DNA from 2 places in the Actinomadura rugatobispora genome. Region 1 is predicted to be linked to the other one. Evidence: riboswitches for the same ligand, from Rfam matches in the RefSeq annotation. Region 1 holds a riboswitch; the other holds the start of a gene.
The links. A riboswitch is a leader RNA that binds a small molecule or an ion and turns the genes downstream of it on or off. The one in region 1 is predicted to bind glycine.
Positions count from the first base shown of each region.

Region 2: linked by a shared signal. The riboswitch ahead of gcvP (aminomethyl-transferring glycine dehydrogenase) and the one ahead of gcvT (glycine cleavage system aminomethyltransferase GcvT) in region 1 are both predicted to bind glycine.

Region 1 covers NZ_AP029191.1:3,374,250-3,378,454, forward strand. Annotated here, with positions in the region: gene ACZ466_RS14245 (MarR family transcriptional regulator) at 1-442, shown strand, start outside; gene ACZ466_RS14250 (M50 family metallopeptidase) at 493-1,785, opposite strand; glycine riboswitch at 1,976-2,072, shown strand; glycine riboswitch at 2,074-2,186, shown strand; gene gcvT (glycine cleavage system aminomethyltransferase GcvT) at 2,253-3,350, shown strand; gene gcvH (glycine cleavage system protein GcvH) at 3,372-3,761, shown strand; gene ACZ466_RS14265 (serine hydroxymethyltransferase) at 3,765-4,205, shown strand, end outside.
Region 2 covers NZ_AP029191.1:11,261,789-11,265,993, reverse strand. Annotated here, with positions in the region: gene ACZ466_RS50490 (lysylphosphatidylglycerol synthase domain-containing protein) at 1-1,950, opposite strand, end outside; glycine riboswitch at 2,336-2,431, shown strand; glycine riboswitch at 2,432-2,543, shown strand; gene gcvP (aminomethyl-transferring glycine dehydrogenase) at 2,611-4,205, shown strand, end outside.

The sequences.
Region 1 (4,205 bases):
GCTGAGCAATGCGCTCAAGGAGTCGTTGCGCGAGATGAACATCCAGTTGTCGCTGCTCAACCACCACGTCAGCGCGCATCTCAAGCTGAAGGACGCCGACCTGCAGTGCCTCGACCTGATCAACCGGGAAGGCCCGCTCAGCCCCACGGCCGTCGCACGGCGCACCGGCATGCATCCGGCCACGATGACCGGCGTCCTCGACCGGCTCGAACGCGGTGGCTGGATCGCCCGGGAGCGCGACCCCGTCGACCGTCGCGCGGTCGTCGTCCGCGCTCTTCGCGACCGCAATTCCGACCTGTTCCGGCTGCTTTCCGGCATGAATGCGTCGATGGACGGGATATGTGCCGAGTACACAGCCGACCAACTCGAACTTCTGGTCGACTTCCTCGGCCGCACGACATCGGCCGGTCGGCGGGCCACCGATGACCTCGTCACCGACTGAGAACCTGATTCGCCCGAGCGCCGTGGGCCGGGCCTGAAACACGGCCCGCGCTAGCCGGCGAAGCGGATGGGGTTGACCAGGTCGGCGTAGATGAGGAGGCCGCCCATGACGATCAGCACGGCGGCCATCACGTAGGTGACGGGCAGCGCCTTGGCCACGTCCACGTAGCCGGGGTCGGGGCGCTTGAAGAGGCGGGCGAAGCCCTTCTTGAGGCCCTCCAGGAGGGCCCCGGCCATGTGGCCGCCGTCCAGGGGCAGCAGCGGGATCAGGTTGAACATGCCGACGGCGAGGTTGAGGGAGCCGAGCAGGGCGACGAACATCGCGACCTTCTCGACGGTGGGGCTCTCGGAGGCGGCGATCTCGCCGCCGAGGCGGCTGACGCCGACGACGCCGATGGGGCCGTTGGGGTCGCGCTTCTCGTCGCCGAACGCGGCCTGCCAGACCCCGACCATCTTCTCCGGCATCCGCAGCAGGGCGCCGGCGGTGTGCGCGGTCAGCTCGCCCATGTAGCCGGCGACCGCGACCGGGCCCTGGCGCTCGCGCTCCTGGAGCGGGGTGATGCCGAGGAACCCGACGTTGACGACCTTGTCGGTGTCCTTCAGGTCGTACATCTGGTTGCGGGTGACGGGCACCTGCAGCGGGACGGGCTTGCCGTCGCGCTGGACGGTGACCGCGACGGTGCGGCCGCCGGAGTCGCGGATCAGGCCCTGCAGCTGGTCGTAGGAGGTGATCGCGCGGCCGTCGTAGGAGGTGATGCGGTCGCCGGCCTGGAGGCCGACGGAGGCGGCCGGGGTCGGGGTGTAGCCCTGCGGGCAGTCGGTGAGCTTGGAGCCGGCGGGGATCGCGCACTTGGCCACCGAGCCGATCACCGGCTGCGGGGTGGGGGTGCCGATGCCCATCAGCAGGATCCCGAAGAAGATCGCCGCGAGGATGAGGTTCATCGCGGGCCCGGCGAACATGATGATGAGCTTCTGCCACCACTTCTTGGCGTAGAAGACCCGGTTCTCGTCGCCGGGGCGGACCTCCTCCAGCGCCGCGCCGCGGGCCGACTCGATCAGGCCCTGCCAGGGGCCGGTGCTGATCTGGCGGACCTCGCCGGGCCGGTCGCCCTTGCGCGGCGGCAGCATGCCGATCATGCGGATGTAGCCGCCGAGCGGGATCCACTTGACGCCGTACTCGGTCTCGCCCTTGTGCCGCGACCAGAGGGTGGGGCCGAAGCCGACCATGAACTGCGGGGTGCGGACGCCGAAGAGCTTGGCGAAGGAGAAGTGGCCCAGCTCGTGCAGCGCGATCGAGGCCAGCAGGCCGAAGAACAGGATCAGCACTCCCGCCAACCAGCCCATGCCCGCCCGTCCCTCCGTCGTGATCTCCAGCGACCCGTTCAGGTTACGTGATCCGGGTCCTCGGCGGCCGCGTACTCGCGCACCCGCACCCGCCGGTGATACGGCCGTCCGGGCCTTTCGGTTCACCCCCAGGGGGGCGGGGGGCGTCTGGTCGCGGGACGTCGCCGCTGCTAGCCTGGCGACCAGCCGTTGATCCCGCGCGGGAGAGTGCCCTGGCAGCCAGCCGGGGACGCCGAAGGAGCAAATCCTCCCCGGAACCTCTCAGGCCCCAGGACCGCGCGGACCAGGTACCTCTGGAAAGCGGGGACGCACCGTCCCCCGCCGAAGGTGAAAGCCCCTCCGCCCTCGTCGGCGCGGGGTGAAGCTCTCAGGCGCCGCGACCGGCCGATGACAGAGGGGGAGGCACCGACCACGCCCGGTGCGGGTGGGACGATTGGACCACGCGCCCGCGACGAAGGAGCCGACCCATGTCCAGCACAGCGCCCGGCAGGAAGACGCCGCTGTACGACGTCCACCGCGACCTCGGCGCCCACCTCGTCGACTTCGCCGGCTTCCTGATGCCGCTGCGGTACGCGAGCGAGACCGCCGAGCACCGCGCCGTCCGCGCCGCGGCGGGGCTGTTCGACCTGTCCCACATGGGGGAGGTCTTCGTGGACGGGCCGGAGGCCGGGGCCGCGCTCGACCACGCGCTGGTCGGCAACCTGTCCCCGATGGCCGTCGGCAAGGCCCGCTACACGATGATCTGCGGGGCCGACGGCGGGGTGCTGGACGACCTGATCGTCTACCGGCTGGCCGCGGAGACGTTCATGGTGGTGGCGAACGCCGCCAACGTCGCGACCGTGCGGGAGGCGCTGGCCGAGCGGGCGGCGGGCTTCCCGGGCGCGCGGGTGGTCGACCGGTCCGACGAGTACGCGCTGATCGCGCTGCAGGGCCCGGACGCGCAGGGGATCCTGTCCCGCTTCACCGCCGCGCCGCTGGCCGACCTGCGCTACTACGCGATCATGGCGGACGAGGTCGCGGGCGTGGACGCGCTGATCGCCCGTACCGGCTACACCGGCGAGGACGGCTTCGAGCTGTTCGTGTCCGCCGGGGACGCGGTGCCGCTGTGGAAGGAGCTGGCGGCGGTCGAGGGCGTGACCCCGGCGGGGCTGTCGGCGCGCGACACGCTGCGGCTGGAGGCGGGCATGCCGCTGTACGGCAACGAGCTGACCGCGGAGACCAACCCGTTCGAGGCGGGCCTGGGCCGGGTGGTCAAGCTGGACAAGCCCGTAGATTTCGTGGGAAAGGCCACGTTGGCCGCGCAGGCGCAGACCCCGCCAGGCCGTAGGCTCGTGGGGCTGGTCGCACGCGGCCGCCGGGCGCCCCGCAAGGGGTACGAGGTGGTCACCTCGGACGGCACGCCGTGCGGGGTGGTGACCAGCGGCGCCCCGTCGCCCACACTGGGCACGCCGATCGCGATGGCGTACGTGGACAACGGGGTGGACGAGAGCGGACTCGCCGTCGACGTGCGCGGCCGCCGGGAGCCGGTCGACGTGGTCGCCCTGCCCTTCTACAAGCGTTCCTGAGACCTGGAGAGAGATACCACCGTGAGCGTTCCGGAGCAGCTGCGCTACAGCGAAGAGCACGAATGGGTGTCGGGCCTCGGCAACGAGGACGGCATCGTCACCGTCGGGATCACCGCGCACGCCGCCGACGCCCTCGGCGAGATCGTCTTCCTCGAACTGCAGCCCGGGGAGGGCGACGCGGTCGAGGCCGGCGAGACCTGCGGCGAGGTCGAGTCCACCAAGTCGGTGAGCGACATCTACTCGCCGGTCAGCGGGGAGATCACCGCGATCAACGCCGCCGTGATCGACGAGCCCAAGGTGATCAACGACGATCCGTACGGCGAGGGCTGGATCTTCAAGGTGCGGATCTCCGACGAGCCCGGCGATCTGCTCGACGCCGAGGCCTACGGCAAGCTGATCGAGGAGTCCTGAGCCGTGCCGTCCCCGAAGAACCCGCTGAACGAGTCGCTGGCCGACGCCGACCCGGAGGTCGCCCGCGCGGTGGCCGCCGAGCTGGACCGGCAGCAGTCCACGCTCGAGATGATCGCCTCGGAGAACTTCGCGCCGGTGTCGGTGCTGGAGGCCCAGGGGTCGGTCCTGACCAACAAGTACGCCGAGGGCTATCCGGGCAGGCGCTACTACGGCGGCTGCGAGTTCGTCGACGTCACCGAGCAGCTGGCGATCGACCGCGCCAAGGAGCTGTTCGGCGCCGAGCACGCCAACGTGCAGCCGCACAGCGGCGCGCAGGCCAACACGGCCGTCTACTTCGCGCTGCTCCAGCACGGTGACACGATCCTGGGCCTGGACCTGGCGCACGGCGGCCACCTCACCCACGGGATGCGGCTGAACTACTCCGGCAAGGTGCTGAACGTGGTG
Region 2 (4,205 bases), 4.6 Mb from region 1:
CAGCAGGATGTGCATGACCATGCCCATGAGCTGGGACGCGCCGACGCTGGCGACCGCCGGCCCCGGCCGCACCCCCGAACGCTGCAGGTAGCGGGTGTTGAGCGCGACGCCGCTGACCGCGGCCGGGGCCACCAGCTTCACGAACGACGCCGCGACCTGCGCCAGCACGGTCTGGCCGAGCGGCAGCTTCTCGGGGACGAAGCCCATCAGCATGAACGCGGCGGCCAGGTAGGTGAGCGCGGCGGCGGCCAGGGCCACCCCCATCCACCACCACTCGGCGCCCGCCACCAGCCGGACCGGGTCGACGCTGCTGAGCTGCGGGACGACGATGTAGGCCGCGACCGTCAGCGCCACGATGCTGAAGATGGTGCGGGGCCGGAAGCGCTCGAGCCGGATCGGCGGCGCCTCGCTCTCCGGCTTCAGCCGCACGATCTGCTCGCGGATCCGGGTGAGCAGCTCGCGGTCGTGCCGCAGCGCCGCGCGGGTGTCGCGGGACAGCGCCACCCGCTGCAGCAGCGGCACCGCGGCGGCCAGCGCCTGCTCGCCCAGCACCTCGACGGCGGTGCGGACCGCCCGCTCGGGCCCTGCCCGCAGCGCCAGGGTGGTCAGCAGCTGCGCCAGGTCCAGGCGCAGCGCCAGGTCGCCGGCGGCGATCTCGCCCGAGCGCAGGTCGGTGAGGTACGCGTGGCCCCGGTCGGAGATCAGGATGGCGCCGCCCTCCAGCCGGCGGTGCGCCAGCCGGGCCGACTGCAGCCGTTTGAACTGCCCCCAGACGTCGGTGAGGACCGCGTCGGTGAGGTCGTCGTCGGGGACGGCGTCGAGCGGCGCGCCGGGCACGTACTCGTAGGCCATCAGGGCCGCCTCGGTGCCGACCTCGCAGGTGCCCACCAGCCGGGGCGTGCGGGCCCCGGCGGCGTCGACCGCGTAGGCCATCAGCGACTCCTGCTCCAGCGAGCGGCGCAGCGAGCGCACCGGGCGGCGGGGGGCCGCCTCGCGCAGCCGGACCAGCCGCCACACCCGGTACAGCACGCCGGCGGTCTGCTGGTCGCGGTCCAGGACGCGGACCTCCAGCTGCCAGTCGCCGCGCGGCAGCGCGACCCCGGAGGTGTCGGTGGGGACGGCGCCGGGGGCGTGCGCGACGCTGACCCCGTAGCGGCGGACCTCGGGCAGGTCGTCCGGCTGGAACCTCTGGGCCCGGACGGTGCGCAGCCCGAGGCGTTCGAGGGCGGCGACGACCGCGAGGCCGGGCGGGCGCGGGTTGGGGGTGCCGACGGCGTAGAGCGTGCCGTGGCCGATGGCGTTGCCCAGGAAGTAGGTGGCGGCCAGCGCGGCCACCGAGGCGTAGGCGGCGGTCAGGCCGGTGAGCGCGGCCAGCCCGATCATCGACCAGGTGGCGGCCTGCCAGCGGGTGCGGCCGGCCATCCCCACCGCGCTGACGAACGCGATCACCGGGGCGATGTCGGTGTGCACCGGGGCGGTGTCGGTGCCGCCCCAGATGAGGGAGTCCAGGACCCCGCCGGGCGCGGAGGTGATCACCAGGTCGTCCAGCAGGATGGTGACGGCGAACGCGATCACCGCGGCCAGCAGCGCGATCGCGACCCGCGTCCCGTCCTTGTGGAACAGCCGCTCCACCGCGAAGGCCACCGGCACCGCCAGCACCCCGAAGCTGGAGGCGATGGTGGCCAGCGTGAGCAGGAAGAGCGGGGCGTGCGCGGTGGTCTCGGAGATGTCGGTCTGCAGGCCGTGCGTGGCCTGCGGGGCGAACGACACCAGCAGCATGACCGCGCCCAGCCCCGCGAGCGAGGCGGCGAAGCGGATGGCGTCCGAGGGCCTGCGGATCCGGTCGGGCCGCGGCGGCTCGTCGACGGGCACGGCCGTGGCGGCCTGGCCGGGCCGCGCCGCCGCGTCCTCGCGCTCGTCCTCGTGCTCTTGCCGGTGGGTCTGTGTCACGCCCACACCGCCGTCCGGACCCTTCACTGTGATCAGCGTCCCGGGAGGGGCGTCGCGCCGTCGGGCGCGGCGCCCGCTCCGACCGCTCGCACGTTCAAGGTGATTCGTACCCTCCTGGCCCCCGCGGCCCCCCATTTTTCGGGGCCGTCGCCGGACCCCGCGGAGAAAGGGCGCCGCCCGCGCCCCGACCCGCCGTTCGACCAAGCGCTCGTACGGCAGGTCCCTTCCCCGTGAGCTGTGGGCAATCGTACTGGTCCGTAGCCACCCGAGATCAACGGTTCGGGGCCGGTGGCGGACGTCCGCGGCACCTCCGCCGCCCGTGACCGGGGCCCGTCACGATCGTTCCGCCCGGAGGTTGGATAGGCTTTCGGGGGAAAGATGCCGTCGACCCTGTGCGGGAGAGACTCCACGCAGCCAGCGTGGGGCGCCGAAGGGGCAACCCTCCCCGGAACCTCTCAGGCAAAAGGACCGCTCGGGCGAGGCACCTCTGGAAAGCAGGCGTGGCCCCCATCGCAGGGGGAACGGGCCTCACCGAAGGGGCAAATCCCGTACCGCGGGCGAATCTCTCAGGTGCCGATGACAGAGGGGGAGACCGCCGCCGGCCCGGCAGGGCGCGGTGGCGGCCCTGAGCGACCGCAGAAGCCCAGGAGGCTCCCCACGATGACCGACCAGTACTTCGCCCCCGTGGCCTCGCCGCAGCAGCACCGCTCGGCGTTCGCCGACCGGCACATCGGGCCCGCGCCGGCCGACCAGGACCGGATGCTGGCGGCCATCGGCTACTCCGGAGCCGAGGCCCTGATCGACGGCGCGGTGCCCGCCGCGATCCGCACCGGCCGGCCCCTCGACCTGCCGCCCGCGCTGAGCGAGACCGCCGCGCTGGACCGGCTGCGCGAGCTGGCGTCCCGCAACACCGTGCTGACCTCGATGATCGGGCTGGGGTACCACGGCACGATCACCCCCGGCGTCATCCTCCGCAACGTCCTGGAGAACCCCGGCTGGTACACCGCCTACACCCCGTACCAGCCGGAGATCTCCCAGGGCCGGCTCGAGGCGCTGCTGAACTTCCAGACCGTGGTGAGCGACCTCACCGGGCTGCCGGTGTCCAACGCGTCCATGCTGGACGAGGGCACCGCCGCCGCCGAGGCGATGGCGCTGGCGCACCGCGTCTCCAAGCGCAAGGAGCCGGGCACGTTCCTGGTGGACGCCGACGCGCTCCCGCAGACGATCGAGGTCGTGCGCACCCGCGCCGTCCCGCTGGGCATCGAGGTCGTCACCGCCGACCTGGCCGGGGGCCTGCCCGAGGGCGACTTCTTCGGCGTGCTGCTGCAGTACCCGGGGGCCTCCGGCGCGGTCCGCGACCTGGCCCCGGTGAGCGCGCAGGCGCACGAGCGCGGCGCCCAGGTCGTCGTGGCCGCCGACCTGCTGGCCCTCACCCTGCTGCGGCCGCCCGGCGAGTCGGGCGCCGACATCGCCGTGGGCTCGGCGCAGCGGTTCGGCGTCCCGTACGGGTTCGGCGGCCCGCACGCCGGCTACATGGCGGTGCGCGAGGGCATCCAGCGGCAGCTCCCCGGACGCCTGGTCGGGGTGTCGGTCGACGCCGACGGCGCCGCCGCCTACCGGCTGGCGCTGCAGACCCGCGAGCAGCACATCCGCCGCGAGAAGGCCACCAGCAACATCTGCACCGCCCAGGTCCTGCTGGCGGTCATGGCGAGCATGTACGCCGTCTACCACGGGCCCGAGGGGCTGGCGGCGATCGCCCAGCGCGTCCACCGGCACGCGCGGACGCTGGCCGCCGGGCTGCGCGGGCCGCTGGGCGTCGAGGTCGTGCACGACCGCTTCTTCGACACCGTCCTGGCCCGGGTCCCGGGCCGCGCCGCCGAGGTCGTGGAGCGCGCCCGCGAGGGCGGGGTCAACCTGCGCCCGGTGGACGCCGACCACGTCGCGATCGCCTGCGACGAGACCACCACCGGCGAGCACCTCGGCGTCGTCTGGCGCGCGTTCGGGCTGGAGGGCGCGATGTCGGGCGGGGCGGAGGGCGACGGCCTGGGCGGGCTGCGGCGCGAGAGCCCGTACCTCACCCACCCGGTCTTCCACCAGCACCGCTCCGAGACGGCCATGCTGCGCTACCTGCGCAGGCTGCAGGACAAGGACATCGCGCTGGACCGGTCGATGATCCCGCTCGGATCCTGCACGATGAAGCTCAACGCCACGGCCGAGATGGAGCCGATCACCTGGCCGGAGTTCGCGAACATCCA